Regions from separate parts of the Streptomyces sp. NPDC005820 genome, predicted to be linked through region 2. Evidence: riboswitches for the same ligand, from Rfam matches in the RefSeq annotation. Region 2 holds a riboswitch; each other region holds the start of a gene.

The links. Region 2 has a riboswitch for cyclic di-AMP ahead of ABZ464_RS18065 (M23 family metallopeptidase). Riboswitches for the same ligand answer to the same signal wherever they lie in the genome.
Positions count from the first base shown of each region.
Region 1: linked by a shared signal. The riboswitch ahead of ABZ464_RS03020 (transglycosylase family protein) and the one ahead of ABZ464_RS18065 (M23 family metallopeptidase) in region 2 are both predicted to bind cyclic di-AMP.
Region 3: linked by a shared signal. The riboswitch ahead of ABZ464_RS30060 (M23 family metallopeptidase) and the one ahead of ABZ464_RS18065 (M23 family metallopeptidase) in region 2 are both predicted to bind cyclic di-AMP.
Region 4: linked by a shared signal. The riboswitch ahead of ABZ464_RS15500 (C40 family peptidase) and the one ahead of ABZ464_RS18065 (M23 family metallopeptidase) in region 2 are both predicted to bind cyclic di-AMP.

Region 1 is NZ_JBEXXE010000002.1:148,114-155,641, forward strand. It holds gene ABZ464_RS02995 (NAD(P)/FAD-dependent oxidoreductase) at 1-1,158, opposite strand, end outside; gene ABZ464_RS03000 (Ppx/GppA phosphatase family protein) at 1,620-2,573, opposite strand; gene ABZ464_RS03005 (DUF501 domain-containing protein) at 2,570-3,196, opposite strand; gene ABZ464_RS03010 (septum formation initiator family protein) at 3,223-3,699, opposite strand; gene eno (phosphopyruvate hydratase) at 3,825-5,123, opposite strand; gene ABZ464_RS03020 (transglycosylase family protein) at 5,456-6,166, opposite strand; cyclic di-AMP (ydaO/yuaA leader) riboswitch at 6,170-6,339, opposite strand; gene ABZ464_RS03025 (transglycosylase family protein) at 6,545-7,528, opposite strand, start outside.
Region 2 is NZ_JBEXXE010000013.1:127,954-135,481, forward strand. It holds gene ABZ464_RS18050 (DNA topoisomerase IV subunit A) at 1-265, opposite strand, end outside; gene ABZ464_RS18055 (pitrilysin family protein) at 534-1,883, shown strand; gene ABZ464_RS18060 (pitrilysin family protein) at 1,880-3,268, shown strand; cyclic di-AMP (ydaO/yuaA leader) riboswitch at 3,482-3,644, shown strand; gene ABZ464_RS18065 (M23 family metallopeptidase) at 3,659-4,402, shown strand; gene ABZ464_RS18070 (GntR family transcriptional regulator) at 4,626-5,321, shown strand; gene ABZ464_RS18075 (HPr family phosphocarrier protein) at 5,531-5,812, opposite strand; gene ABZ464_RS18080 (GNAT family N-acetyltransferase) at 6,007-7,528, shown strand, end outside.
Region 3 is NZ_JBEXXE010000026.1:130,821-138,348, forward strand. It holds gene ABZ464_RS30030 (SpoIIE family protein phosphatase) at 1-1,470, opposite strand, end outside; gene ABZ464_RS30035 (NUDIX domain-containing protein) at 1,788-2,447, shown strand; gene ribA (GTP cyclohydrolase II) at 2,497-3,129, opposite strand; gene ABZ464_RS30045 (MarR family transcriptional regulator) at 3,254-3,772, opposite strand; gene ABZ464_RS30050 (dihydrofolate reductase family protein) at 3,867-4,997, shown strand; tRNA gene ABZ464_RS30055 (tRNA-Met) at 5,015-5,088, shown strand; cyclic di-AMP (ydaO/yuaA leader) riboswitch at 5,333-5,500, shown strand; gene ABZ464_RS30060 (M23 family metallopeptidase) at 5,508-6,557, shown strand; gene ABZ464_RS30065 (aldo/keto reductase) at 6,662-7,528, shown strand, end outside.
Region 4 is NZ_JBEXXE010000011.1:65,576-73,103, forward strand. It holds gene ABZ464_RS15490 (ATP-dependent Clp protease proteolytic subunit) at 24-647, shown strand; gene ABZ464_RS15495 (hypothetical protein) at 654-959, shown strand; cyclic di-AMP (ydaO/yuaA leader) riboswitch at 1,329-1,511, shown strand; gene ABZ464_RS15500 (C40 family peptidase) at 1,515-1,988, shown strand; gene ABZ464_RS15505 (ATP-binding protein) at 2,043-2,522, opposite strand; gene ABZ464_RS15510 (helix-turn-helix transcriptional regulator) at 2,738-3,598, shown strand; gene ABZ464_RS15515 (DUF397 domain-containing protein) at 3,608-3,865, shown strand; gene ABZ464_RS15520 (8-amino-7-oxononanoate synthase) at 3,914-5,041, opposite strand; gene bioB (biotin synthase BioB) at 5,190-6,401, shown strand; gene ABZ464_RS15530 (adenosylmethionine--8-amino-7-oxononanoate transaminase) at 6,394-7,528, shown strand, end outside.

The DNA.
Region 1 (7,528 bases), on a different contig from region 2:
CTTGAGCTTGATCTTCATCTTGCCCATGACGATCATCGCGACGCCCTTGTGGAGGCCGAGGCCCGCCACCGCGCCCTTGTTGGAGTGCTCGTAGTCCTTCTGCGGGAAGCCCCGCATACCGGAGATCACGTTGTCGCCGAGCACCCTGGCCTGACGCAGCGCGTGCTGCGCGTTCGGCGGGCACCAGGCGTTCTCCACGCCGGCCTTGCGGGCGGCCACGTCCGGGACCTGGGCGTTGTCGCCGGCGGCCCAGATGTAGTCGGTGCCCTGGACCTGGAGGCTGGGGGCGCAGTCGACGTGGCCGCGGGGGCCGAGCGGGAGGCCGTAGCGGGCCAGGACCGGGTTCGGCTTGACGCCGGCGGTCCACACGATCGTGTTGGAGTCGACCTCGAGGCCGTTCTTCAGCACGACGTGGCCGTCGACGCAGGAGTCCATGGAGGTGGAGAGGTAGATCTCCACGCCGCGGGCCTCGAGGTGCTCCTTGCCGTACTGGCCGAGCTTGGGGCCGACCTCGGGCAGGATCTTGTCGGCGGCGTCGACGAGGATGAACCGCATGTCCTCGCGGGACACCGTCTTGTAGTACTTGGCCGCGTCGCGGGCCATGTCCTCGACCTCACCGATGGTCTCCGCGCCGGCGAAGCCGCCGCCGATGAAGACGAAGGTGAGCGCCTTGCGGCGGATCTCCTCGTCGGTGGTGGAGTCGGCCTTGTCGAGCTGCTCGAGGACGTGGTTGCGCAGGCCGATGGCCTCCTCGACGCCCTTCATGCCGATGCCCTGCTCGGCGAGGCCGGGGATCGGGAAGGTGCGGGAGACCGCGCCGAGCGCGATCACCAGGTAGTCGAAGGGCAGCTCGTACGCCTCGCCGACCAGCGGGGCGATCGTGGCGACCTTGCGGTCCTGGTCGATGGTGGTGACCCGGCCGGTGAGGACCTCCGCCTTGGGCAGCACGCGTCGCAGCGGGACGACGACGTGGCGCGGGGAGATGTTGCCGGCGGCGGTTTCGGGGAGGAAGGGCTGGTAGGTCATGTACGACCGGGGGTCGACGACCGTGACGGTCGCCTCGCCGTAGCGCATCTTCTTGAGGATGCGCCGAGCTGCGTACAGGCCTACGTACCCACCGCCTACTACGAGGATCCTGGGACGCTCCGTGGTGCTCATGGCATCGAGTATCCACCCGCCCCAGGGGGGTCGCTCGTGCGCCCCTTCACAAGCTTGTGGAGGGTGTGTGCTATCCTCCGCGACCCGCGTGATCCACGTCATGGCGTGGAGGGGGAACCAGCGTGTAGGGCGAGGCGTTGTCAATGCCGCGTGAGCTGCCTCTCCGGGTGTCCGGGGGTGGGGTGAGGGGTCGGAAACACCCCCTCGGAGGACCATCGCGAAACGTCCGTGCGCGCCTCTTTTGAACACGTTCACACGGGTGTTGACCCCCCGGAAGGGTCAACCGGCCCTCATTCGCCCCTCACCAGGGTCGAAATCCTTGTGAAGAACTTCACGAACTTTTCCGCGGGGCCTGCGCCGGGGGCTCCGGCAAGGCCCCCGGCCGCGCTCAAACGGGCATCCTGCCTGCTCAGCAGAGTGCAAGTAGGGGCGCCCGGAACTGACACGGAGCCGGCTCGGAGTCAGCGGGAAGCCGCCGCCACCGACCACGCGATGCCGTCGAGGATGTCGTGCTCGCTCACCACGACCTCCCGGGCGCCGATCCGCTCCATGATCGACAGAAGCACGAGGGCGCCCGCCGCGATCACGTCCACCCGGCCCGGGTGCATCGAGCCGATCGCCGCGCGCTCGGCGTGGGTGGAGTGCAGCAGCCACTCGGTGATCTCGCGGACCTTGTCGTGCGAGACGCGCGAGTGGTGGATGGCCGCCGAGTCGTACGCGGGCAGCTCCTGCGCGATCGCCGACACCGTCGTCACGGAGCCCGCCAGGCCCACCAGCGTGTGCGCCTCGCGCAGCGGGACCGTCTCCTCGGCCAGGTCCAGGGCCGCCTCGATGTCGGCCCGCATGGCCGCGATCCGGCCGGCGGTCGGCGGGTCGGTGACCTCGCCGTCCACGACCAGGTGCCGCTCGGTCATCCGCACACAGCCGACGTTCACCGAACGGGCCGCCCGCACGTGCTCCTCGCCGACCACGAACTCCGTGGAGCCGCCGCCGATGTCCACCACCAGATAGGGCCGGGTCAGGTCCGCGCGGCCCGTGAGCTCCTTCGTGGCGCCCGTGAAGGAGAACTCGGCCTCCTGGTCGCCGGTGATGACCTCGGGCTCCACACCCAGGATGTCCAGCACGCCCCGCACGAACTCGTCGCGGTTCTCGGCGTCCCGGGAGGCGGAGGTGGCCACGAACCGCAGCCGCTCCGCGCCGAGCTCCTTGATCACCGCCGCGTACTCCCGGCACGCGGCGAAGGTCCGCTCCAGCGCCTCGGGCGCCAGCCGACCGGTCCGGTCCACGCCCTGCCCGAGGCGGACGATCGTCATACGGCGGTCCAGATCGACCAGTTCACCGGTCTCCGGGTCGGCATCGGCGACGAGCAGACGGATGGAGTTCGTACCGCAGTCGATGGCGGCGACACGGGTCATCGGGCGTCCCCCTCGGCCGGCCCGGTGTCTCCCTCGACGGGCTTGAACGCGAAGTGGCCCTTCTCGTCCTCGGACGTCTCCACCTGCCACCCCGCACCGGACGGCGGCCCGGGAAGCGACACGCACGCCCCCTTGGCCCACCACTCGGGCAGCATGGCGAGCGCCTCGTCACCCAGCGGGTTCACGCCCGGGCCCGCCGCCAGGGAGTGCGCCACGAGGACGTGCAGGCACTTCACCCGGTCCGGCATGCCGCCCGCGCTCGGAAAGCCCTTCAGCTCCTCGATCTCGTCCCGGCGCCGCACGTAGTCCTCGTGCGCGGCGCGGTAGGCGGCCGCGAGCTCCGGGTCGGTCTGCAGCCGCTCCGTCATCTCCTTCATCACGCCGTTCGCCTCGAGCGTGCCGATCGCGGAGTTCGCCTTGGGGCACGTCAGGTAGTACAGCGTCGGGAAGGGGGTGCCGTCGGGCAGCCGCGGCGCCGTCTCGACGACGTCCGGCTGTCCGCACGGGCAGCGGTGCGCGATCGCGCGCAGCCCACGCGGCGGCCGGCCGAGCTGCTGCTTGAAGGCCTCGACGTCGGCGTCGGTGGGCTCGGTGCGCGGGGTGGTCGGCGGGGGCGTTTCCATGCTTCGGGGACTGTCTCTCTGTCGGTTCACTGGTCGGAGGCGTCGGACTTGTCGACCCCGTCCCAGACGTTCGAGTACCAGGGGCGGTCGGCCGCCCCGAGGTCGGCGCGGGCCTTCTTGACCGCGTCGGGGTCGATCACGATGAAGCCGGTCTCCCCCGGCATCACATAGTGCAGCCGCTCCCGGATCTGCTGCTCGGCGTACGCGTCGTCCTGCCAGCGTGCCTTGAGATCGCGCAGTTGTTCCACCCGCCGGGTGGCCTCGGCCTTCTCCCGCTCCAGATCGGCGATGTCCGCGCGCTGTGAGACGTACTGCCGCATCGGGTAGGCGAGGGCCACGATCAGGGTGCACAGGACCAGCGCGAGCAGCGCGGCTCGGCCGGTGAGGCGGGAGCGGCGGGCCTGGCGCTTGGTCTGGGAGCGGTAGACGCGGGCCGCGGTCTGCTCGCCGAGCAGCCGCAGTCTGGTCGCGGTGGAGAAACGGTCCCGGTCCTTCACGGCCATCGGCTTCGCGCCTCCCCTTTCACCCACACGCGCGTACGTCTCACACGCGCGTACGTCCCCGCACACGGTACGGGACCGAGTACGGGGACGTACGTACGACTGGCTGTCGGTCGACCCGGGCGGGGTCAGCCCTTGGAGACCTCGCGGAACCGCGGGAAGGCGGAGCGGCCGGCGTACACCGCGGCGTCGTCGAGGATCTCCTCGATGCGCAGCAGCTGGTTGTACTTGGCGACGCGCTCGGAGCGGGCCGGGGCGCCGGTCTTGATCTGGCCGCAGTTGGTGGCGACGGCCAGGTCGGCGATGGTGACGTCCTCGGTCTCGCCGGAGCGGTGGGACATCATGCACTTGAAGCCGTTGCGCTGGGCGAGCTCGACGGCGTCCAGGGTCTCGGTGAGCGAGCCGATCTGGTTCACCTTGACCAGCAGGGCGTTGGCGGTGCCCTCCTCGATGCCGCGGGCGAGGCGCTCGGGGTTGGTGACGAACAGGTCGTCGCCGACGAGCTGCACCTTGTCGCCGAGGCGGTCGGTGATGACCTTCCAGCCGGCCCAGTCGTCCTCGAACAGCGGGTCCTCGATGGAGACGAGCGGGTAGGCCGCGACGAGCTCCTCGTAGTACTCCGTCATCTCGGCGGCGGAGCGCTCCTTGCCCTCGAAGAGGTACTTTCCGTCCTTGTAGAACTCGGAGGCGGCGACGTCGAGCGCGAGGGCGATCTGCTCGCCCGGGAGGTAACCGGCTTCCTTGATCGCCTCGAGGATGAGGTCGAGGGCGGCGCGGTTGGAGTCGAGGTTGGGGGCGAAGCCACCCTCGTCGCCGAGGCCGGTCGACAGGCCCTTGGTCTTCAGGACCTTCTTGAGGGTGTGGTAGACCTCGGTGCCCCAGCGCAGGGCCTCGGAGAAGGACTCCGCGCCGATCGGGGCGATCATGAACTCCTGGATGTCCACGTTGGAGTCGGCGTGCGAGCCGCCGTTCAGGATGTTCATCATCGGCACCGGCAGCAGGTGCGCGTTGGGGCCGCCCAGGTAGCGGAAGAGCGGCAGGTCGCTGGCCTCGGACGCGGCGTGGGCGACGGCGAGGGAGACGCCGAGGATGGCGTTGGCGCCGAGGGAGCCCTTGTTGTCGGTGGCGTCCAGGTCGAACATGGCCTGGTCGATCAGGCGCTGCTCGGTGGCGTCGTAGCCGACGAGCTCCGGGCCGATCTGCTCGATGACGGCGAGGACGGCCTTCTCGACACCCTTGCCGTGGTAGCGGTTGGGGTCGCCGTCGCGGAGCTCGATGGCCTCGAAGGCACCGGTGGAGGCGCCGGACGGAACGGCGGCACGACCCGTGCTGCCGTCGTCGAGGCCGACCTCGACCTCGACCGTGGGGTTGCCTCGGGAGTCCAGGATTTCCCGGGCTACGACGACGTCGATGGACGGCACGAGCATCTCCTTCTTGGGATGTGACGCTGGTTGTGCGGGGCACAGGGGCCTTGTCGGCCTTTGCTGGGCCTTGCGCCTAGAGCCTATCCGCCCCGGGGCCGTCGGCAGCCGACCGACCGTCCCGTGGACAAACTGACCGTACACATTGTTCCCCATCGGAACAAAGAGCGGGTGGCGCAGAGACGAACACCTGGGCAAAGAAAACCCCGCTCCGGTGCGTACGGGGGAATGCGCACCGGAGCGGGGAGCCCGTGGGGACGGGGGGGGTGACCCTCACGAGGCTTTCAGTGTGCGGGGCCACCATGTGAGCGGCCTGTGGCCCCGCTGGGAAGCGGATGTCACTTCAGGTGCAGCTGCTGACCCGGGTAGATGAGGTCCGCGTCCTCGACGATGTCCTTGTTCAGCTGGAACAGCTTCTGCCAGCCGCCCTTGACCTTGTGCTTCTCGGCGATCGAGCTGAGGGAGTCGCCCTTGACGACCTTGTACTCGCCGTCGCCCTTCTTGACCTTCTTGCCGGTCGGGGTGGTGACCGTCTTGGAGGCGGCCGGGCGCTCGGTGGAGCGGGAGGCGGTCTGCTGCTCGGTGGAGCGGGTGGCGGTGGAGCCGCTGGAGCTGCTGGAGCTGCTGGAGCTCGACGAGGAGCCGGTGCCGGCGGAGCCGGCGCTGCCGCCGTACGGGGTGCTGGACAGGCCGGTGCCGCAGACCGGCCAGGCGCCCTTGCCCTGGCCCGCGAGGACCTTCTCGGCGATGGCGATCTGCTGTTCCTTGCCGGCCAGGTCGGCGCGCGCGGCGTAGGCGGTGCCGCCGTACGCGGCCCAGGTGGAGGCGGAGAACTGCAGGCCGCCGTAGTAGCCGTTGCCGGTGTTGATGGACCAGTTGCCGCCCGACTCGCACTGGGCGACGGCGTCCCACTCGGAGGCGGTGGCGGCCGAGGCGTTGCCGGCCGCCATCAGCGGGGCGGCGATGGCGACACCGGTGACGCCGGCGAGCGCGGCGACGCGGGTGGCTTTGGACGGACGACGGTGCTTGCCCTTGCCGGAAAACAGCATGGTTCATCCCCTCACCGACGCCTGCGAGGTGAGCTGTCGGGTTCGGGCCGGTTGAGTTGCCCGGCCACGCACCTCGTGGTGCGCGGCTTCACCCCGAGCCGGTTCCGGCGGTCAACCGCCGGGCCCGGCACTTACCTTGGGTCCCCCGCTCCTGCCTACGGCGCTTGACGCGACGACTGTTCCCGGGCTGCCGCTGGCAGGATTCGGCGTTGCGGCGGCCGGGGCCCGGATTGCCGAGCGGTCCTGACCGTAGACAGCCGATCCGGGGAATATCAAAGACGATCACGACTTCTGAGACTCATCCCACACTTTCACCAAACCGGACAATCAGCGCGAAGTGGGGCGTGAACTCCCGGCGCTTTCAGGGGCGTTCCACCCCTATTGGACACCCGTGTCGAGGGTCTGACCGGGCATGATGGCGCTCGGGTCGGCGCCGATGCGGTCCTTGTTCTCGGCGTAGAGTGCGCGCCATCCACCGTCGACACCAAGGGAGTCGGCGATGCTGATGAGCGAGTCACCCTCCTGGACGGTGTAGGTGGACGCGGCGTGCCGGCCGGAGGTGGCGGTCGAGGCGCCGCCCTCGGCGGTCTCGGTGGTCCCGGTGGTCCCGGTGGTCTCGTCGGCGGTGGCGCCGCGATGGCGGCCGGAGCCGAGGGAGCCGGTGTCGACCAGGCTCCAAGTCCCGGCATCCTGGACAGGATTGTCCGACTCGCCCGAGTCGTCCGCTTCCGGGATGGTCGTGGGCGAGCCGTCGGACCCCTCGGCGTCACCCTTCCCCTTGCCCGAAGTGTCGGACTTGCCGGACTCGTTCGCCTTGGAGGACGAAGCGGACGAAGGGGACTCGGAGGCCGAAGCGGACGGATCGGTCGAGGGAGTGGACGCATCCGCGCCGGAGTCGTCGCCCTTGCCGGAGCCACCCGAGCCGGACGACCCCTTGGACAGGTCGGACAATCCGGATGACACGGACGAGTCGGACTCGTCGCCCGCCACTCCGGTGTCCACATCCTCCGCCCCGCCGCTCAGCTTGCTGAGCCCGGAGGTCAGCCCGCAGGTGCCCCAGGCGCCGATGTCCTCCGCGGCGAGCAGCTTCTGGGCCACGGCTATCTGCTGGTTGCGGCTGGCCAGATCGGGGCGGGTGGCGTAGTCGAGGCCGCCGTACGTCTCCCAGTCCTCTTGGGAGAGGCTCAGGCCGCCGAACTCGCCGTTGCCCTCGTTGGCGCTCCAGGACCCGTCGGTCTCGCACTGCGCCACCTTGTCCCACACCGTGCCGTCGGCCGCGCTCGCGCCGCTGGCGGCGAGGAGCGGGATGGCGATGGCGGAGCCGGTCACTCCGGCTGCGACGAGGAGGGCCGGAGCCTGACG
Region 2 (7,528 bases):
GCAGCTTGCCCATGACCTCGCCGACGACGCGCGCGCACTTCACATAGCCGCGGTCGGGGCGCAGGCCCATCTCGTTCATCTGGTAGACGATGCGACGGTGGACCGGCTTGAGTCCGTCGCGGGCGTCGGGCAGGGCGCGGGAGTAGATGACCGAGTACGCGTACTCGAGGAAGGAGCCCTGCATCTCGTCGACGACGTCGATGTCGAGGATCCGCTCCTCGTACGAGTCGTCGGGCGGCGGGGTCTTCGTGCTGCGGCGGGCCATCGCTGCCGGCTCCTTGCTGAGGCGTATGACGGATTCTGACGCGGTCCATTGTGGACCGTGGCACTGACAAGACGGGCCCAGGACCCCGGCCCTCTCATGATTGCCCGCAGGGTACGTCATGTCCGTTCCGGCTCGGCGTCCCGGATTCTCGCTCTCGGCGTACCGCCCCCGGGAACTTCGCCGACCCACGGCGCGCTTGCATACAGTGACAGGACCGGCAGGAAACGCGCGGTTTCCACGACCGCGTCCGCGATCGGAAGGGACGTACATGCCCATGGGTCACACGGCCACAGACCAGGCAGGCACCGGGGGCCTGACAGCGACCGAGCACCGCCTGGCCAACGGCCTTCGCGTGGTGCTCTCCGAGGACCACCTGACCCCCGTCGCGGCGGTGTGCCTCTGGTACGACGTCGGCTCCCGCCACGAAGTCAAGGGCCGCACCGGTCTGGCTCACCTTTTCGAGCACCTCATGTTCCAGGGCTCCGCCCAGGTCAAGGGCAACGGCCACTTCGAACTGGTCCAGGGCGCCGGCGGCTCGCTCAACGGCACCACCAGCTTCGAGCGCACCAACTACTTCGAGACCATGCCCACCCACCAGCTGGAGCTCGCCCTCTGGCTGGAGGCCGACCGCATGGGCTCCCTGCTCGCCGCCCTGGACGACGAGTCCATGGAGAACCAGCGCGACGTCGTGAAGAACGAACGCCGCCAGCGCTACGACAACGTGCCGTACGGCACCGCCTTCGAGAAGCTGACCGCCCTCGCCTACCCGGAGGGCCACCCCTACCACCACACGCCGATCGGCTCGATGGCCGACCTGGACGCGGCGACCCTGGAGGACGCGCGCGCGTTCTTCCGCACGTACTACGCCCCCAACAACGCCGTCCTGTCCGTCGTCGGCGACATCGACCCCGAGCAGACGCTCGCCTGGATCGAGAAGTACTTCGGCTCCATCGCCTCGCACGACGGCAAGCCCGAGCCGCGCGACGGCACCCTGCCCGACGTCATCGGCGAGCAGCTGCGCGAGGTCGTCGAGGAGGAGGTCCCGGCCCGTGCCCTGATGGCCGCCTACCGTCTGCCGCAGGACGGCACGCGCGCGTGCGACGCCGTCGACCTGGCGCTCACCGTCCTGGGCGGCGGCGAGTCCTCCCGCCTGTACAACCGGCTGGTGCGCCGCGACCGTACGGCCGTCGCGGCCGGCTTCGGGCTGTTGCGGCTCGCCGGGGCGCCCTCCCTGGGCTGGCTGGACGTGAAGACGTCCGGGGACGTCGAGGTGCCCGTCATCGAGACCGCCATCGACGAGGAGCTCGCCCGGTTCGCCGAGGACGGCCCGACGGCCGAGGAGATGGAGCGCGCCCAGGCGCAGTTGGAGCGCGAGTGGCTCGACCGGCTCGGCACCGTCGCCGGCCGCGCGGACGAACTGTGCCGGTTCGCCGTCCTGTTCGGCGACCCGCAGCTCGCGCTCACCGCCGTCCAGCGCGTCCTGGACATCACGCCCGAGGAGGTGCGGGAGGTCGCCCAGGCCCGCCTGCGCCCCGACAACCGCGCGGTCCTCGTCTACGAGCCGACCGCCCCCGAAGCCCCCGCCGACCAGGACGAGAACGAGGAGGCGGCCCAGTGACGGAGCTCGCCACGATGGACTTCCACCCCCAGCCCCGGGCGGGCGAGGCCAGGCCGTGGGCGTTCCCGGCGCCCGAACGCGGCACGCTGGACAACGGCCTGACCGTCCTGCACTGCCACCGTCCCGGCCAGCAGGTCGTCGCCGTCGAGGTCCTCCTCGACGCGCCCCTGGACGCCGAGCCGTCCGGCCTGGACGGCGTCGCCACGATCATGGCGCGCGCGTTCACCGAGGGCACCGACAAGCACTCCGCCGAGGAGTTCGCCGCCGAGCTGGAGCGCTGCGGCGCCACCCTCGACGCGCACGCCGACCACCCCGGCGTCCGGATCAGCCTGGAGGTGCCCGCCTCCCGGCTGCCCAAGGCGCTCGGTCTGCTCGCCGACGCCCTGCGCGCGCCCGCCTTCGCCGACAGCGAGGTCGAGCGCCTCGTCCACAACCGACTGGACGAGATCCCGCACGAGCTGGCCAACCCTTCCCGCCGCGCCGCCAAGGAGCTCTCCAAGGAGCTGTTCCCGGCCACCGTGCGCATGTCGCGGCCCCGCCAGGGCACCGCGGAGACCGTCGAGAAGATCGACTCCGCCGCCGTACGGGCCTTCTACGACCGGCACGTCCGGCCGGCCACGTCCACCGCGGTCGTCGTCGGCGATCTCACCGGCGTCGACCTGGCCGCCCTCCTGGGCGAGACCCTGGGCGCCTGGACGGGTTCCCCGGCCCAGCAGCGGCCCGTGCCGCCGGTGACCGCCGACGACACCGGCCGCGTCGTCATCGTGGACCGCCCCGGCGCCGTGCAGACGCAGCTGCTCATCGGCCGGATCGGCGCCGACCGGCACGCGCGCGTGTGGGCCGCCCAGGTCCTCGGCACGTACTGCCTCGGCGGCACCCTCACCTCCCGTCTGGACCGCGTCCTGCGCGAGGAGAAGGGCTACACGTACGGAGTGCGCGCCTTCGGGCAGGTCCTGCGCTCCGCCCCGGACGGCTCGGGCGCGGCGATGCTCGCCATCAGCGGCTCCGTCGACACGCCGAACACCGGTCCCGCCCTGGACGACCTGTGGAAGGTGCTGCGGACCCTCGCCGCCGAGGGCCTGACGGACGCCGAGCGCGATGTCGCCGTGCAGAACCTGGTGGGCGTGGCGCCGCTGAAGTACGAGACCGCGGCGGCCGTCGCGGGCACGCTGGCCGACCAGGTCGAGCAGTTCCTGCCCGACGACTACCAGGCCACGCTGTACCAGCAGCTCGCCGCGACCGGCACGGTCGAGGCCACCGCGGCGGCCGTGAGCGCCTTCCCGGTGGACCGTCTGGTGACCGTCCTCGTCGGTGACGCCGCGCAGATCAAGGAGCCCGTCGAGGCGCTCGGGATCGGCGAAGTGACCGTCGTGGCCGCGGAGTAGCCGCGGGGGGACACGGACTCGCGGCCCCGGGATGACGCAAGTGCCCTTCAGGGGTGTCCTCCCGGGGCCGCGAGATGTCCGAATTGATGCGGAGGTTGCGTGTCTGCGCTGTGGCGTACGCTACAAAAACCGTGATCCGTTTGAGGATTGATAACGGTCCCGCATACCGTCAGCCCGGCTGTTCGTCAGGCACCGCGCCGCATCCGCGGCACCGGACAGTCATCGCCGAGTCCCCGTACGGCGCGAGCCAGGGGAGCCGGGGACCCATGAAGTCCCTGGGGTGAATCGGGCGCCCGCGTGTGAGCGAGGGGGTCCGTAGGAGACCTTCCTGCTCCGAACCCGTCAGCTAACCCGGTAGGCGAGAGGGAAGGAAAGGACCGCTCGCCCTTCATGGCGTACACCTGCACCACCGGCAAGCATCGCCGGCCCAGCCGGATGCAGCGCACCACCGCCCGCGCGGCGGGTTTCGCGGCGCTGACCACCACCGGTGTCATGGCCACCGTCGCCTCCAGCCCGGCGTTCGCCGCGGAGCCGACCCCCGAGCAGACCGGGCTGATCCCGGTCGTCACCGCCGGCGAGGCCGTCGCCGAACAGGTCGACGACCAGGTCGCCGTGCAGAAGAAGGCCGCCTTCGAGGAGGCCGCGCGCGAGGCCGCCGCCAAGAAGGCCGTCGAGGAGCGCGAGGCACGCGTGCGTGCCGCCCGTGAGGCCGAGCGCAAGCGTCTGAACGCCTTCGTGCTGCCGATCACCGGCTCCTACGTCTCCACCGGCTACCACGCGAGCAGCTCGCTGTGGTCCTCCGGCAGCCACACCGGCATCGACTTCCACGCCGCCAGCGGCACGCTCGTGCACGCGGTCGGCCTCGGCACCGTCGTCGAGGCGGGCTGGGGAGGGTCGTACGGCAACAATGTCGTCATCAGGATGAACGACGGGACGTACACCCAGTACGGTCACCTGTCCTCCATCGGTGTCTCGGTGGGCCAGCAGGTCACCCCGGGGCAGCAGATCGGCCTGTCCGGCGCGACCGGCAACGTCACCGGTCCGCATCTGCACTTCGAGGCCCGTACGACGGCGGAGTACGGCTCCGACATCGACCCGGTCGCCTACCTCCGCCAGCACGGCGTCGACGTCTGACGGCACCCGGCGACGGTTCGCCCCGAAGACCCGGCGACGGTTCGTCCTGAGCCCCGGCCCCCACGGCCGGGGCTTTTGCCGTTTTCGGCACTCCGCTGTCCAAAAAATATCCCTGGATTCCGGCCCCCCGTCGGAAATTCCGGCTCATTGCAATAGAGTCACGGAACACACGTCAATCGGCGGAGCTCGGCGACGTTTCACGGGGATTAAGGCGGAGGCCCTCATGCATATTCCGGCGCACTCGGTGTGCACGGCCATCCGGGACGACATCGTCGCGGGTGTCTACGAGCGCGGCAGCCGCCTCACCGAGGAACTCCTCGCCCGCCGCTACGGCGTCTCCCGCGTCCCCGTCCGGGAGGCGCTGCGCACCCTGGAGGCCGAGGGCTTCGTCGTCACCCGGCGGCACGCGGGCGCGTGCGTCGCGGAGCCGACCGAGCAGGAGGCGGCCGACCTGCTGGAGATGCGCATGCTCCTGGAGCCGCTGGGCGCCGCCCGGGCCGCCCAACGGCGCACCGAGGCCCATCTGAAGGTGCTGCGCGGCCTCGTCCGGCTGGGCCAGGAGCGGGCCCGCAGGGGCAACAGCGAGGATCTGCGCTCCCTGGGCGGCTGGTTCCACGAGACGCTCGCCCAGGCCTCCGGGAGCCACGCCCTGACGTCGATGCTCACCCAGCTCCGCCACAAGATCGCCTGGATGTACGCCGTGGAGGCGCCCGCCGACCCCGTGGCGTCCTGGGCGGAGCACGGCGCGATCGTGGACGCGGTGGCGCGCGGCGACCAGGAGCGCGCGCGGACGGTCACGGCGCTGCACACCGAGCGCGCGACGGTCGCCCACCGGCTGCGTTTCACCGGCGGCGCGGGGCGCGCCGACCGTGTGAGGACTTCGCAACCTCCCGTAAACATGACGGGTCTGCGGCATTAACAAGGGAGCCGTATACAAAGAAGGGATATTCAGCGGAGTGGTATTTCCGCTGCCCTTTTCCGTGTGCGCCCGGAATTCTCGACGGTGCGCTTTCGGTGTGCCCCGAGACGATTTTTCTGTCCCGCCCGCGCAATGCGGGGCGACCGCCGCGGAAAACGGCGGGGCCGCGCCACCCGGAACGGAAAGGTGACGCGGCCCGCGTGCGTGACTCAGACGGTCTCGGGGAGCTCCTCGAGCCCCTCGGCGACCAGCTTGGCCAGCCGGTCCAGGGCGACCTCCGCGCCCTCGGCGTCGGAGGCGAGGACGATCTCCTCGCCCCCCTTCGCGCCGAGGCCGAGGACGGCCAGCATGGAGGCCGCGTTGACGGGGGTGCCGTCGGCCTTGGCGATCGTCACCGGGACGCCTGCGGCCGTGGCGGCTCGGACGAAGATGGAAGCGGGGCGGGCGTGGAGGCCCTCGGCCCAGCCGACGTTGACGCGGCGCTCAGCCATGTGTTGCTGCCCTTCGGTTCTCAGGTTGTCTAGACCGGTGTTGTCTAGACCAGTGTTCCACACGTGAAGCCGGTGAGGAACGGGTCGTACGTCCCGTTCCCCGCGCGGTCGCCGGATCGCGGCCTCGATCCGGCTGTTCGTCCTCCACAGACTGCCTCGCGCCGTTGTCGTACGCGAGCCGTACTCTGGGCCCCATGCAGAGCGCCTCGGACCGGCACGAGTACCCCGCCCACTGGGAGGCCGACGTGGTGCTGCGCGACGGCGGCACCGCGCGCATCCGCCCCATCACCGTCGATGACGCCGAGCGCCTGGTCAGCTTCTACGAGCAGGTCTCGGACGAGTCGAAGTACTACCGCTTCTTCGCGCCCTACCCGCGACTGTCCGCCAAGGACGTCCACCGCTTCACGCACCACGACTTTGTGGACAGGGTGGGACTCGCGGCCACGGTCGGCGGCGAGTTCATCGCAACCGTACGCTATGACCGCATTGGTGCCGACGGCATGGCCGCCTCCGCGCCCGCCGACGAGGCCGAGGTCGCCTTCCTCGTCCAGGACGCCCACCAGGGGCGCGGCGTCGCCTCCGCCCTCCTCGAACACATCGCGGCCGTCGCGCGCGAGCGGGACATCCGCCGCTTCGCCGCCGAGGTGCTGCCCGCCAACACCAAGATGATCAAGGTGTTCACGGACGCCGGCTACACCCAGCAGCGCAGCTTCGAGGACGGCGTCGTCCGCCTGGAGTTCGACCTCGAACCCACCGAACGCTCCCTGGCCGTGCAGCGCGCGCGGGAACAGCGCGCCGAGTCCCACTCCGTACGACGGCTGCTGGCCCCCGGCTCGGTCGCCGTCGTCGGCACCGGCCGCGCCCCCGGCGGCGTCGGCCGCAGCGTCCTCGGCAACCTCCGCGAGGCCGGCTTCACCGGCGCCCTGTACGCCGTGAACCGCGCGTTCCCCGAGGACCTCAAGGACGTCGACGGCATCCCAGCCCTCCGCTCCGTGCGCGACATCGCCGGCCCCGTCGACCTCGCGGTCGTCGCCGTCCCCGCCGAGCACGTGCCCGAGGTCGTCACCGAGTGCGGGGAACACGGCGTCCAGGGCCTCGTCGTCCTCTCCGCCGGATACGCCGAGAGCGGCCCCGACGGCCGCGAACGCCAGCGCGCCCTCGTCCGGCACGCACGCGCGTACGGCATGCGGATCATCGGCCCCAACGCCTTCGGCGTCATCAACACCTCCCCGCAGGTGCGGCTCAACGCCTCGCTCGCCCCCGAGATGCCGCGCCCCGGCCGCATCGGACTGTTCGCCCAGTCCGGCGCCATCGGCATCGCCCTGCTGTCCCGGCTGCACCGGCGCGGCGGCGGCGTCACCGGCACCACCGGGGTGTCCACCTTCGTCTCCTCCGGCAACCGCGCGGACGTCTCCGGCAACGACGTCCTGCAGTACTGGTACGACGACCCGGACACCGACGTCGCCCTCATGTACCTGGAATCCATCGGCAACCCACGCAAGTTCACCCGCCTCGCGCGGCGCACCGCGGCGGCCAAGCCCCTGGTGGTCGTCCAGGGCTCCGGCTCCGCCCCGCAGGGCCACGCCGTGCGCGCGACCCGGCTCCCGCACGCCACCGTGTCGGCGCTGCTGCGCCAGGCCGGCGTGATCCGCGTCGACACCATCACCGAGCTGGTCGACGCCGGCCTGCTGCTCGCCCGCCAGCCCCTGCCGACCG
Region 3 (7,528 bases), on a different contig from region 2:
GCGGACGAGGACGGGTGGCAGATGGCCGGCCGTGGCCGCGGTGCAGGTGTCGGTCTCGGGGTCCACGAGGACGAGGAGACAGGTGGCGACCCGGTCGAGACCGAGGCGGGCGGCCCGCCGGTCGGCCTCGGCGAGTATGGCGTCGACGGGCAGACAGGACGTGGCGACCGTGCGCAGGACGGAGCGGTACTGGCTCATGGCGACGGCCGCCTTGAAGCCGTGTCCCATCACATCGCCCATGACGAGCAGGGTGCGGTCGCACGGCAGGGCGATGGAGTCGTACCAGTCCCCGCCGACGAGGGCGCTGCGGCCGGAGGGCAGATACCGGGTGGCCACCTCCACACTGGAGTTGACGCTGTCGGGCTCGGAGAGCAGCGCGCGCTGGAGTTCCAGGGTCATGGTGTGGTCGTGGGTGTAGCGGCGGGCGCTGTCGATGGAGACGGCCGCACGGCCGGCCACTCCCTGGGCGGTGAGCATGTCGTCGTCGGTGAAGGGGGCGGAGTCCCCGGCCCGCATCAGGATGACGACCCCGACGGAGCGGCCCGTGGTGCGCAGCGGGGCGACGAGCACCGAGTGGATGCCGGCCGCACGGATGACCTTGACGTGGTCCGGTTCCGCGACGAGCTTCCGGAACAGTTCGTCGGAGGCCATGTTGCCGCGCCACGGGCGTCCGCTGTCCATGCAGCGGCGGACGAGGGAGCCGCGCGGGAAATCGACGTAGGGGCCGGGGCCGGACAGTTCACGCAGGTGCCACTTCAGCTCCGGCGGCGCCGCCAGCTGCATCTTCCTCAGCCGCAGTACGCCGGGGCGCAGCGGAGGCCCGTCCTGGGGCTCGTCGTCGATGATGGCCACGGCGGCCACGTCGGCCAGGGACGGGGCGAGGAAGTCGGCGAGTTCGCCGCAGGTGGTCGCCATGTCCAGAGTGGTGCCGACACGGACGGTCGCGGCGTCCAGCAGGGCGAGCCGCTGGTGGGCGTCCTCCAGGTCGTCCATGTACTGGCGCAGATTGCTGACCTCCACGCCGATGGCGCACACCCCGATGACCTGCCCGTGCGACTCGAGTCGGTGGACCACGGCCCGCCACAGCCGGCGTCCGCCCGGGGCGGGGTCGAGGTCGGTGGTCAGCGTCACCTCCCGGGACCGCCCGTCCGCGAGCACCTCGATCAGGACGTCGTCGGGCACCTGGACCTCCGGCAGCACCTCGCCGAACTTGCGGCCCACGAACGCGGTGGCGGGGACACCGGTGGCCTGGGACCAGGCGGGATTGACGTAGAGATAGCGCAGATGGGTGTCAAGGATGATCACGGGAGCGGAGGTGCCCTCGATGATCCCGCGCAGGAAGCCGCAGTCGCAGGCCTCCTCCGTGGCGTCGGCCGTGAGCGTGGGCGCGCGGTCGGTGACCGCTGTGCGCGGCCCCTGGGGCTGAACCGGGGGAAAGAGCCACGACGGCGGGAGTTGTTCAGCGTTCACCGTCTTCTCCAGCTGTCCGGGGAAGCTGTCCGGGGAAGTCGATTCCCTTCCCATCCTGTGGGCAGGGAAGGGGCGGCGCATCTTGGCTGATCGAGGATCCTGGACCCTCCGCGCGGGTCACGCGAGCCTCCGTACGGGCACGCGCGAGATCCCCCGCCAGAGGCGTGACCCGTACGACCCGTACGACCCGTACGACCCCGTACGGCTTCCACGACCCCGTACGACCCCTACGACCCCGACACCACCCCGACCCCACCCCCGAGGAGCCCAGCCCCCATGACACCCCCGCCCCCCAACACCCCCTCCGGCACCCGCTCATGACGGCCGGCATCGACACCCCCGACCCCCGCGGCCGCACGGGCCTGCACCTCCACGGCCGCGATCTGACCGGCAACCCGCGCGTCCGCATCCTCGACGTCGAGGTCCTCGCCTGCGACTGGGCGGTCCTGCGCCGCACCACCTTCGACTACCGGCACCACGACGGCCACTGGAGCCGGGAGCGGCGGGAGACCTACGACCGGGGCGACGGCGCGACGATCCTGCTCTACGACCCCCTACGGGAAACGGTCCTGCTGACCCGTCAGTTCCGGCTGCCCGCCTACGTCAACGGCCATCCCGACGGCATGCTCCTGGAGACCGCGGCGGGGCTGCTGGACGGCGACGACCCGAAGGCGGCGATCCGCCGAGAGGCCGTCGAGGAGACGGGACGTACCGTCCACGAGGTGGAGCACGTGTTCGACGCCTTCATGAGTCCCGGTTCGGTCACCGAGCGCCTCGGCTTCTTCGCCGCCCCCTACGACGGCTCGGCCCCCGGCGCCGACAGGGCGGGTGTGGCGGCCGAGGGCGAGGACATCGCGGTCGTGGAACTGCCGTTCAAGGAGGCCCTCGGCATGGTCCGCTCGGGCGCGATCGCCGACGCGAAGACCATCATGCTGCTCCAGTGGGCCGCCCTGGACGGCCCGTTCGGCCGGCGCTGAGGCAGGGCGCTGGCAGGGCGCGGGCAGGGCGGGGGCGGCGGCGTCCTGTTCAGCCGGCGCTGAGCTGGGCCAGCGGCAGCGTGTGCTGGGTCTGCAGGACCTTCGCGCGCAGGTAGCGGACGTTGTGCGGGGTGGTGAACACGCCGGTCGGGACCCGGTCGTGGACGTCGATGCCGAGCGCCCGCAGCTGTTCGGCCTTGTCGGGGTTGTTGGAGAGCAGGTCCAGGCTGGTGACGCCGAGGGCGCTCAGCATCTGGGCGGCGGCGGTGTAGTCGCGGCCGTCCTCGGGCAGTCCGAGGGCGGCGTTCGCCTCGTAGGTGTCCAGGCCCTGGTCCTGGAGGGCGTACGCGTCGAGCTTGTTGTAGAGGCCGATGCCGCGGCCCTCCTGGCGCAGGTAGAGCAGGATGCCGCCGGTCTCGGCTATGCGCTCCACGGCCTCGCGCAGCTGCGGGCCGCAGTCGCAGCGGGCGGAGCCGAACACGTCCCCGGTGAGGCACTCGGAGTGCAGCCGGACCAGCGGGACGGTGCCGGGCGCGGGCTCGCCGAGCACGACGGCGACATGCTCCTGCCCGTCGGCCAGGCCGTGGAAGGTGACCAGCTCGGCGTCGACGGAGTAGCCGTCGTGGAAGCGCAGCGGAACCCGGACGCGGGCGCGCTGGGTGGCGGCGGGGGTGTCGGGCATGCGGGTCTCCCGGTGCGAGTGCGGTCGGTGCGCGGAACAAGCAGCTGCTTCAGATTTGAAGCAGTGTGCCGGGTGAGACCCTACCCCATGCTTTAAATTTGAAGCAACGGGATTGTGGCCCGGCTCACGAGCTTCCGGAACATCCGGATGAACGCCGCCGCCACGGCAGTTCTTCCGGCAGCGCCTCGCCGTCGTCCTGGAACCCGCCCACCACCTGCGTGAAGATCTCCTCCAGCTGGCGGACCTGCTCGGGGGTGAGCCGGTCGAAGAGGCCGGCGCGGACCGTCTCCACATGGCCGGGGGCCAGCCGCTCGAGGGCCGCCATACCCTCCTCCGTCAGCACCGCGACACTGCCGCGCTTGTCCCAGCGGCAGTCCTCGCGCCGCAGCAGCCCGTCCTTCTCCAGCCGGGTCACCGCGTACGTCAGCCGACTGCGCGTGATCTTCAGCGACTCCGCGAGATCGGTCATCCGCAGCCGTCGCTCAGGGGACTCGGACAGGTTCGCGAGGATGGAGTAGTACAGGTGGGGCATGCCGGCCTCCTGCTGGAGCTGCCGGTCGATGGCGTCCTCCAGGAGGAGGTAGCCGGCGACGTACGCGCGCCAGGCGCGTTGCTCCTCGGGGGTGAGCCAGCGGGTCGTCATGCGCCCAGTGTAGTTTTGTTTCAAACTTGAACCAAGACCTGCCCGCCGATCCGCGCGGACGTCACCCGTCCGCCGCCCCAGGGGAGCCGCGCCGATGCCGTACCCGTACGTCCTGCTGTCCGCCGCCGTCTCCCTCGACGGCTACCTGGACGACACCACCCCCGAGCGACTGCTGCTGTCCGGCCCCGCCGACTTCGACCGCGTCGACGAGGTACGGGCCTCGGTCGACGCGATCCTGATCGGCGCCGGCACGATCCGAGCCGACAACCCCCGGCTGCTGGTGAACTCCGCCGACCGCAGGCACGCGCGCGTGGCGGCCGGAAAACCGGAATACCCCCTCAAGGTCACCGTCAGCGGCTCCGGCGACCTCGACCCGGCCGCGCACTTCTGGCACACCGGCGGCGACAAGGTCGTCTACACGACGGAGAAGGGCGCTCGGCGGGCCCAAGCGCTCGGCATCGCCGCCGATCTCGTCCCGCTCGGCCCCGAGCTGGACTGGCGCCGCCTCCTGGAGCACCTCCACGACGAGCGCGGCGTACGCCGGCTCATGGTCGAGGGCGGCGGCACCATTCACACCCAGCTGCTCCAGCAGGGCCTCGCCGACGAGGTCCAGCTCGTCCTCGCCCCCCTCTTCGTCGGCGACCCGGACGCGCCCCGCCTCTTCGGGCCCGGCGCCTACCAGGGCGGACGGCTGCGGCTGACCGAGACCCGGCGGATCGAGGACGTCGTCCTCATGCGCTACGAGCCCACCGCCCCCGGCACCGGCCCGCTCCCCTCCGCCGCCGACCGCCACTGGCTGGCCCTCGCCTGCGAACTCGCCGCCGAGTGCCCGCCCTCCCGGACCGCCTTCAGCGTCGGCGCGGTCATCGTCGCCGCGGACGGCACGGAACTGGCGCGCGGCCACTCCCGCGAGGCCGGCGACCCGGTCGTCCACGCCGAGGAGGCCGCCCTCGCCAAACTCGACCCGGCCGACCCCCGCCTGGCCACGGCCACCGTCTACAGCAGCCTCGAACCCTGCGCCCGCCGCGCTTCCCGCCCGAAGCCCTGTGCCCGTCTCATCCTCGACGCGGGGGTGCGCCGGGTGGTCACCGCCTGGCAGGAGCCCGACACCTTCGTGACGGCCGCCGACGGAAACGGGCTGCTCGCGGCGGAGGGCGCCGTCGTCGTCGTACTCCCGGAGTACGCCGAGCGAGCGAAGGTGGCGAACCTGCACCTGACCGGGTGATAGAGTGGTTTCACCGACGCGGGGTGGAGCAGCTCGGTAGCTCGCTGGGCTCATAACCCAGAGGTCGCAGGTTCAAATCCTGTCCCCGCTACTGAAGGCCGAGGGCCGGAATCCACAAGGATTCCGGCCCTCGGTGCGTTCTCCGGAAAGCCTCGGGCCAGGGCTGTGCGTGTGCTGTGAATTCCGGCAACTCGCCCGTTTTTCACCGGTCATGGCCCGAAAGTCCAGGCCAAAAAAGGTTGTTGATCAAGCTGTAGAGCTTGGAAAGCTACGCCCGGGTCTATTAACGTTCGATAACGCAGCGCGGTCGTCCCAGCCGTCACAAGAGTCGGCTCCGTGCGCACGCGCCGAATCCCGTAAGGGAACCGGGGAACCACCACCTTGGGGTGAATCGCACGGAAGCCGCCGTGAACTCGCAGAGTCACGAACGGTTTACGCGCGTAGGAGACCTTCCCGCTCCGAACCCGTCAGCTAACCCGGTAGGCGACGGAAGGAAAGGAGTGCGCCCGCGTGGCGTCCAACCGCCCTGCTCCCGAAGCCCCCTTCGTGCCGAGCCAGCGTTCCTCTTCCGATTCCGACACCTTCGGCTACGGCAGCTATCGCAGCGACGAGGGCCCCTGGGAGGAGTGGAATCCCACCGAGGAGTCCCTCGCCCCGGCCCGCGGCAAGCACCGGGTCGCCAAGCAGCGCGGCGGCGGCGGGTTCGCCCGCAGCTCCACCGTCCTCGGCGTCGGCGTCATAGCCGCCTTCAGCGCCGGCGGGATGGCCAGCGCCAACACCGGCAAGCCGCCGGTCTCCATCTCCATGCCGGACCTGCCCTCCGTGGGCTCCTTCATCTCCGACGACGACTCCGGCCAGGACGCCGCGCCCGCCCTCGCCGGCTTCGGCTCCGAGGCCCCCGACGCCACCGACCAGAGCGGCGCCGCCGACGCCGGTGAGGCGCTGCGCGAGCGGATCATGGCGCAGGCCGAGTCGCAGCAGACCCAGGTCGCCGACCGCGCCCAGGCCGCCGCCGAGGCCGCCGCGGCCAAGGCGGAGGCGGCCGCCGTCGCCAAGGCCGAGAAGGCCGCCAAGGCCGAGGCCGCCGCCGCGAAGGAGAAGGCCGAGCAGGCCGCCAAGGAGAAGGCCGAGGCCACTCGCCTCGCCGAGCTCGCCAAGCAGTACACGCTGCCGACCTCCTCGTACACGCTCACCGCGACCTTCGGTCAGGCCGGCGCCTACTGGTCCTCCGGCTACCACACCGGCCTGGACTTCGCCGCCCCCACCGGCACCCTCATCAAGGCCGTCCACAGCGGCACCATCACCGAGGCGGGCTGGGCGGGCTCCTACGGCTACCGCACCATCCTCACCCTGGACGACGGCACCGAGCTGTGGTTCTGCCACCAGTCCTCGATCAACGTCAGCGCCGGCCAGAAGGTCTCCACCGGTGACGTGATCGGCCGCGTGGGCGCCACCGGCAACGTGACCGGCGCCCACCTCCACCTGGAGGTCCACCCGGACGGCGCCGCCAACGGCATCGACCCGATGGCCTGGCTGCAGAGCAAGGGGCTCAACCCCTAAGGGCGCCGGGGGTCCTTCCCGGAGCGGTCCTGTTCACACGTTCTTCGTCTTCTTCGGTACGGCGCACGGAATGGGCCGCTCCGAAACCGTTGTTGACGTAGGACATGACTTCTCTGCGCAAGCTCGGCTCCTCGGACCTCGAGGTCTTCCCCCTCGCCCTCGGCGGCAACGTCTTCGGCTGGACCGCCGACGAGGCGGCCTCCTTCGCCGTCCTGGACGCCTACGCCGCCGCGGGCGGCAACTTCGTCGACACCGCCGACTCCTACTCGGCCTGGGTCGACGGCAACAGCGGCGGCGAGTCCGAGACCATCCTCGGCAGGTGGGTGAACAAGCGCGGCAACCGCGACGACGTCGTCATCGCCACCAAGGTCAGCCAGCACCCCGACTTCCCGGGCCTGACCGCCGCCAACATCAAGGCCGCCGCCGACGCCTCCCTCACCCGCCTCGGCACCGACCACATCGACCTCTACTACACCCACTTCGACAAGCCCGAAGTGCCGGTCGAGGAGATCATCGGCGCGCTCGACGAGCTGGTGACGGCGGGCAAGGTGCGGCACATCGCCGCCTCCAACATCTCGCCCGAACGCCTTCGGGAGTCCCTGGAGTTCTCCGACCGCGAGGGCCTCGCCCGGTACGTCGCCCTCCAGCCGCACTACAACCTGGTCTCCCGCGACACCTACGAGGGCGGCCTGCAGGACCTCGCGGCCCGCGCCGGCCTCGCGGCCGTCCCCTACTACGCCCTGGCCTCCGGCTTCCTCACCGGCAAGTACCGGCCCGGTACGACGGTGGAGGGACCGCGAGCCGCGGGCGCCGGCAGGCACCTCGACACCGATCGGGGCGTCCGCGTCCTCGCCGCCCTCGACGAGATCGCCCAGGCCCACGGCACCGAGGTCGCCACGGTCGCCCTGGCCTGGCTCGCCGCCCGTCCGACGGTCGTCGCCCCCATCGCCTCGGCCCGCACCCTCGAGCAA
Region 4 (7,528 bases), on a different contig from region 2:
AGACGCCCGAGGAGGGGTTCCCGATGACCCGACCGTCCGCCCGCCACGTCCTGCCCGAGTTCACGGAGCGCACGAGCTTCGGACACCGCACGATGGATCCGTACTCGAAGCTGCTGGAGGAGCGGATCGTCTTCCTCGGGACGCCGATCGACGACATCGCGGCGAACGACGTGATGGCCCAGTTCATGTACCTGGAGCACAAGGACCCGGACCGGGACATCGCGCTGTACATCAACTCCCCCGGCGGCTCGTTCCAGGCGATGACCGCGATCTACGACACCGTCCGGTACGTCACCTGTGACGTGGAGACGACCTGCCTCGGCCAGGCCGGCTCGTCGGCGGCGGTACTGCTGGCGGCGGGCACCCCCGGCAAGCGGTTCGCGCTGCCGGGCGCGCGGATGATCATCCGGCAGCCGGCCCTGGAGCCTGTCGAAGGCCAGGCCAGCGACCTGGCGATCCAGGCCGAGGAGCTGGCGCGCACCCGGGATCTGCTGGAGGAGATGCTCGTACGGCACACCGGGCGCAGCCCCGAACAGGTGACCGAGGACATCGAGCGGGATCTGATCCTGACCGCGCCGCAGGCCAAGGAGTACGGCCTGGTGGACGGGGTGGTCCCGAGCCGGCGCGACCTCTCCGGGACGAGGTGAGCGACGATGGTTCCCGATCTGCCGCCGCTGCCCGCGCTCACCCGCGCCGAGGCCGAGTTGATCGACCGTTACCTGGACGTCGTGGATCTGCTCGGGCGGATCAATCCCGCGCACGACGGTGACACCTACCGGGGCCTCAGGGCCGCCCAGGCGCTGGTGGCGAGGGCGGCGGAGCTGCGCGACGCGCTGACGCTGATGCATCAGCGGGGCGAGAGCGAGCTGCACGCGCCGACCCTCGCGCGGGCGCTGCGCGTCCTGGACGGGGAGCGCCGCACCGCGCGGGTCACGGTCCCGCCGCTCTCCGACAGTTGACGCACGCTCGTCCGGTCCGGAGCGCCGCCGCGGCGACCGCGACGTCCCGGCCGGACCTGAAACGCACCAGACGGGTTACCCCCGTTCGGCGTAGCGGCGGCTCCTCTTGCGAGCGCGCGCATTGTGCCGAAGGCGCTGTTTTCCGGGGCGGCACAAGGGGTAGCGGCGCAGGTCGGGGGGCCTTTGGCGCCCTTGACACCTGATCCCCCATCAGGGTGTCCACCCGAACGGGTGAGTGGTGAGTAACCCCACAAATCACCGGTTCCATTGGGATTTTCGGTCAACGGTGAGTCAAGATCCGTGTCTGACGACAAGTCCCCGCCACAAGCGGCGGGGCGGTCCGGGCGGACGCCGAGTCCTGCCGCTGCCCGGATTGACCCGTCGACAGGAGTGCATCGGCAGGAGTGGAGGACCCAAGCACGACGGGTCGCCGGAACGGTCACGCCATGACCGGGCCGAGCAGCCCTTGGGGTGAAGCCGCGAGAGCGGCCGGGCACCTTTGTCAGCCCGAATCCGACAGGTCATCCTTCACAGGCGGTTGACGAAGGGTTGCGCATGACTGCGCTCAATCGTGTCCCGTCGCTCATGGCCCGGGCCGGTACGGCCTCCGCGTTCGCCATCGCCGCCGTGGGCGGCTCGATCGTGATCCCCGGTGTCGCCGCCGACGCCGCGGCCGCCACGCCGGCGACGAAGGCGCTCCAGGTCGCGGCGTCCAAGAAGGGTGCACCGTACAAGTACGGGGCCGCCGGACCGAAGAGGTTCGACTGCTCAGGTCTCACGATGTACTCGTTCAAGAAGGCGGGCAAGACCCTGCCGCGCACGGCGGCGCAGCAGTACAACAAGACCCGCCACATCTCGGCCTCCAGCCGTAAGGCCGGCGACCTGGTGTTCTTCCACTCGGGGTCGAACGTGTACCACGTCGGGATCTACGCCGGGCACGGCAAGATCTGGCACTCGCCGAAGACCGGCAGCTGGGTCAAGCTGGAGAAGATCTGGACCAAGAGCGTCTGGTACGGCCGGGTCCGCTAGGGCCCCGGCCCGAGCACCGCTTCCCGGGGTGGTGGCGGCGTCCCTGACGCGCCCTCACCGCCCCGGGAGCTCTCCCGCCCGCGGGGGCACCGCGGCGCGGGCCGCCTGCTCCGCCGGGACGGTCCACGGCAGCTCGACCGTGACCGTCTTGCCGCCCTCCCGTGTGGGGCGTACTCCGAGCCTGCCGCCGCGCTCGGCGGTCAGCCAGCGAATGATCACCATGCCTCGGCCGTTGTCCTGCTGGACGGCGGCCGGCAGTCGTCTGGGGAAGCGCGGATGGCTGTCGGTGACGCCGATGCGCAGCCGCTCGTCGCGGTCGAGCGCCAGGGCCACCGTGAAGGTGGGCGACTGACCGAGGGTGTGCTGCACGGCGTTGGTGGCGAGTTCGGAGACGATCAGCCGGATGGTGTCGGCCGCCTCCGAGTCCGCCGGCAATCCCCATTCACCGAGCGTGTCGGCCACGAATCCGCGGGCCGTGGAGACCGAGGCGGGATCGCTCGGCAGAGTGACGGATGCTTCCAGATGGTCTGCCATGGCGACCTCGTCCCTTTCCCACGGGACCGGAGTCCGACACGCTGCGGATGGTTCGAGTACGGTCCCGGACTGGTGCTTCTTCGCCAGACTGCCATCAGCACACCGGTCACGGGTGGCGATCCACCAAGATATGCATATATCTGTCGCCCAATGCGGTGAACTCTGCCACGGCAGAGCGTTTTTGGACGGCCCGTCAGGAATAAGGAGGAGGGCCCATGCAGCACGGTCCCGCGGTGCGCCGCCGGAAGCTGGGTGCCGAACTGCGCAGTCTGCGCGCCGGGGCGGGGCTCACGAGCGGTGAGGCGGCCCGGCTCGTCGGCTGGCACCAGTCCAAGGTGAGCCGCATCGAGACCGGCACCAGCGGTACGAAACCGGCCGATGTGCGGTTACTTCTCGACGCCTACGGCGTGACCGACCCGCAACTGCGGGAGCTGATGACGGCGTTGGCCGGCTCGGAGGAGAGCGGTGGCCGGGACCACTGGTGGCACGCCTATCGCGGGGTCCTGCCGGCCGCGTACCGGGACTTCATCAGCCTGGAGTCGCAGGCCGGGGCGATGCGCACGCTGGAGACGACGGTGGTCCCGGGACTGCTCCAGACGGCCGAGTACGCACGCGCGGTGACCCGGGCGGCGGTGGAGGGGGCCGACGAGGACCAGTTGGACACGCTGGTGGAGGTGCGGCTCGCCCGCCAGGACGTGCTGCGCCGGCAGCCGCCGCTGAGGCTGAGCGCGGTGCTGGACGAGGCGGTGCTGCGGCGGGAGGTGGGCGGCCCCGAGGTCATGGAGCGCCAGCTCGTCCGGCTTATGGAGGCGGCTCGACTGCCCCAAGTGCGATTGCAGGTACTGCCGTTCGCGGCCGGCGCCCATATCGGCGTCACCGGCCCTTTCGTTATTTTCTCATTCTCGAGCGCGCCTGATCTGGATGTGGTTGTTCTCGACCACTTGACGAGTAGCCTCTACCTCGAACGGAAAGAAGACCTCGAGGCCTACACCGAGGCCTTCAACGCCCTTCGGGCACATGCCCTTTCGCCCGGGGAATCACTGGACTACATCGCCGCGACAGCTGACGGCGCGTAGGGAGGCACCATGACTGTTCTGCCTCGGAACGTACCTCGGAACGTAACCCGGAACGCACCTCGCAGCACCGATCCCCACGCTCTGCCCCAGGTGCGGTGGCTGCGCAGCAGCTACAGCACGGGAGCGAACAACTGCGTGGAGACGGCCCGGCCGGCCCTCGGGCCCTTCGCCGGGCTGCTCGCCGTACGCGACTCCAAGGACCCGGAGGGTCCCGCCCTGCTCTTCTCCCCCGAGAGCTGGTCGGGTTTCACCACCGCGTTCCACTGATCACCGTCATCCGGCAGCAGGGGCGACCCACGGCCGTGTCACGCCGACTCATGGTCGTGTCTCCCCGATGACCCGTACAGCGCGATCCAGCTCGGCCCCGGAGAGGTCGCCGCGGGCGGTCAGCCTCAGGCGTGAGACGCCGTCGGGCACGGAGGGAGGACGGAAGCAGCCCACGGCCAGGCCCGCCGACCGGCAGTCCGCCGCCCACTGCACGGCCTCCTCCGGGGAGGGCGCACGCACGGAGACGACCGCGGCGTCCGGACGCACCGCTTCCAGGCCCGCGGCCGTCAGCCGCTCGTGCAGTTCGGCCGCCACCGCACGCGCGCGTGCCGCCCGCTCGGGCTCCCGGCGCAGCAGCCGGAGCGCCGCGAGGGCCGCACCCGCCGCCGCGGGGGCCAGGCCCGTGTCGAAGATGAAGGTGCGGGCCGCGTTGACCAGATGGTCGATCACCCGCGCGGGCCCCAGCACGGCCCCGCCCTGGCTGCCGAGGGACTTCGACAGCGTCACCGTGACGACGACGTCCTCGGCGCCGGCCAGCCCGGCCGCGGACGCGGCGCCCCGGCCGCCGTTCCCGAGCACGCCGAGGCCGTGCGCGTCGTCCACCACCAGCCCGGCGCCGTGCTCCCGGCAGGCGGCGGCGAGACCGGCCAGCGGGGCGGCGTCGCCGTCCACCGAGAAGACCGTGTCGGAGACCGCCACCGCCGGGCCGTCGTGCGTGCCGAGCGCCTTGCGGACGGCGTCCGGGTCCGCGTGCGCCACGACCTGGGTGGTCCCACGGGCCAGCCGGCAGCCGTCGATCAGCGAGGCGTGGTTGCCCGCGTCGGAGACGATCAGCGAGCCGTGCGGGGCCAGCGCGGTGACCGCGGCGAGGTTCGCGGCGTACCCGGACGAGAAGACGAGCGCCGCTTCGAAGCCGCAGAACTCCGCCAGTTCCCGTTCCAGCTCGGTGTGCAGCTCGGTGGTGCCGGTGACCAGCCGGGAGCCGGTCGATCCGCCGCCCCAGGTCCGGGCGGCCGCCGCGGCGCCCGCCGTGACCTCCGGGTGCCGGGACAGGCCCAGGTAGTCGTTGCTCGCGAGATCGAGCAGCGGGGAGTCGGCCGGACGGGGCCGCAGCGTCCGGACGAGTCCGGCCCGCCGGCGCGCCCGCGCCTGTTCGTCGATCCAGCCGAACGCCATGGCTCCTCCGGGGCTTTTGTAGGTAGCGGACAGACCCTAGCGTCACGGACCGCTACCCACGGTGTGGCAATACCCACACGTCGATCCGGGTGTGTTGTGTGATCCCTACCTTGGCCCGGGGCGGTCCCGTAGGACAGGATCGGCTCTCATGGACCTGCTGAACACGCTGGTGGACAAGGGGCTTCGGCGCGAGCTGCCGACCCGCGAGGAGGCGCTCGCCGTCCTCGCCACTTCCGACGACGACGTGCTGGACGTGGTGGCCGCGGCCGGGAAGGTGCGCCGCCACTGGTTCGGCCGGCGGGTGAAACTCAACTATCTCGTCAACCTCAAGTCGGGCCTGTGCCCCGAGGACTGCTCGTACTGCTCCCAGCGGCTCGGCTCCACGACCGGGATCCTGAAGTACACCTGGCTCAAGCCCGACCAGGCCTCCAAGGCGGCCGCGGCGGGGCTCGCGGGCGGGGCCAAGCGGGTCTGCCTGGTGGCGTCCGGGCGCGGTCCCACCGACCGTGACGTGGACCGGGTCTCCGAGACCATCAAGGCGATCAAGGACCAGAACGAGGGCGTCGAGGTGTGCGCCTGTCTGGGGCTGCTCTCCGACGGCCAGGCCGAGCGGCTGCGCGAGGCGGGCGCGGACGCCTACAACCACAACCTCAACACCTCCGAGGCGACGTACGGGGACATCACCACCACCCACACGTACGCCGACCGGGTGGACACCGTCTCCAAGGCGCACGCGGCGGGCCTGTCGGCCTGCTCCGGGCTGATCGCCGGCATGGGCGAGAGCGACGAGGACCTGGTGGACGTGGTCTTCTCGCTGCGCGAGCTGGACCCGGACTCGGTGCCGGTCAACTTCCTCATCCCGGTCGAGGGCACCCCGCTGGGCAAGGAGTGGAACCTCACCCCGCAGCGCTGTCTGCGGATCCTCGCGATGGTCCGGTTCGTCTGCCCGGACGTCGAGGTGCGGATCGCGGGCGGCCGCGAGGTCCATCTCCGTACGATGCAGCCCCTCGCGCTGAACCTGGCGAACTCGATCTTCCTCGGCGACTACCTCACCACCGAGGGCCAGGCCGGCAAGGCCGACCTGGAGATGATCGCGGACGCCGGCTTCGAGGTGGAGGGCGCGGGCGAGATCACCCTGCCGGAGCACCGGGCGACGGCGGGCGCGGGCGGGTGCGGTTCGCACGCCGAGGCCGGCTGCGGCTCCCACGCGGAGGCGGGCTGCGGTTCCGGCTGCGGGTCGCACGAGGGCGGCCCGGTGTGCGGTACGGCCGCTGCCGCCGCCCCGGCCGGTGAGCCCCGTACGGACCTGGTCGCCGTGCGCCGCCGAGGCGCCGGTACCGACCTCGCGCCCAATGCCTGAGCTGCCCGCACTGCCCGTCGCCGAGTTGCTGGAGCTGGACCGGCGGCACGTCTGGCATCCGTACGGTCCGATGCCCGGCCGGGTGGACCCGCTCGTCGTGGAGTCGGCGAGCGGGGTGCGGCTGCGGCTCGCGGACGGCTCGGGCGAGCTGGTCGACGGCATGTCGTCCTGGTGGTCGGCGATCCACGGCTACAACCACCCGGTGCTCAACGAGGCCGCGCGCGAGCAGCTCGGCCGGATGAGCCACGTCATGTTCGGCGGGCTCACGCACGAGCCCGCCGTCCGGCTGGCGAAGCTCCTTGTCGACATGTCTCCCGAAGGCCTCGAACATGTCTTCCTCGCCGACTCCGGTTCGGTGTCGGTCGAGGTCGCGGTGAAGATGTGTCTGCAGTACTGGCGTTCGCTCGGCCGGGGGACCAAACAACGCCTGCTGACCTGGCGCGGCGGCTACCACGGCGACACCTGGCAGCCGATGTCGGTGTGCGACCCCGAGGGGGGCATGCACGAGCTGTGGACCGGCGTGCTGCCCCGTCAGATCTTCGTGGACCCGCCACCGGTCGAGTACGAGGAGACGTACGCCGATCAGCTGCGCGCCGCGATCGAACGGCACGCGGACGAACTGGCCGCGGTGATCGTGGAGCCGGTGGTGCAGGGCGCGGGCGGGATGCGCTTCCACTCCCCCGCGTATCTGCGGGTGCTCCGCGAGGCGTGCGACGCGCACGACGTGCTGCTGGTGTTCGACGAGATCGCGACCGGGTTCGGGCGCACGGGCGCGCTGTTCGCGGCGGAGCACGCGGCGGTGACGCCGGATGTGATGTGCGTGGGCAAGGCGCTGACCGGCGGTTGTCTGACCATGGCGGCGACGCTGTGCACCTCCCGGGTGGCCGACGGGATCTCGCGGGGCGAGGTGCCGGTCCTGGCCCACGGCCCGACGTTCATGGGCAACCCCCTCGCCGCCTCCGTCGCCTGTGCCTCGATCGGGCTGCTGCTCGGGCAGGACTGGCTCGCGGAGGTCAAGCGGATCGAGACGGGCCTCAGGGACGGGCTGGCGGAGGCCGCCGGGCTCCCCGGGGTCCGGGACGTACGGGTCCTCGGCGCCATCGGGGTGGTCCAGCTGGACCACCCGG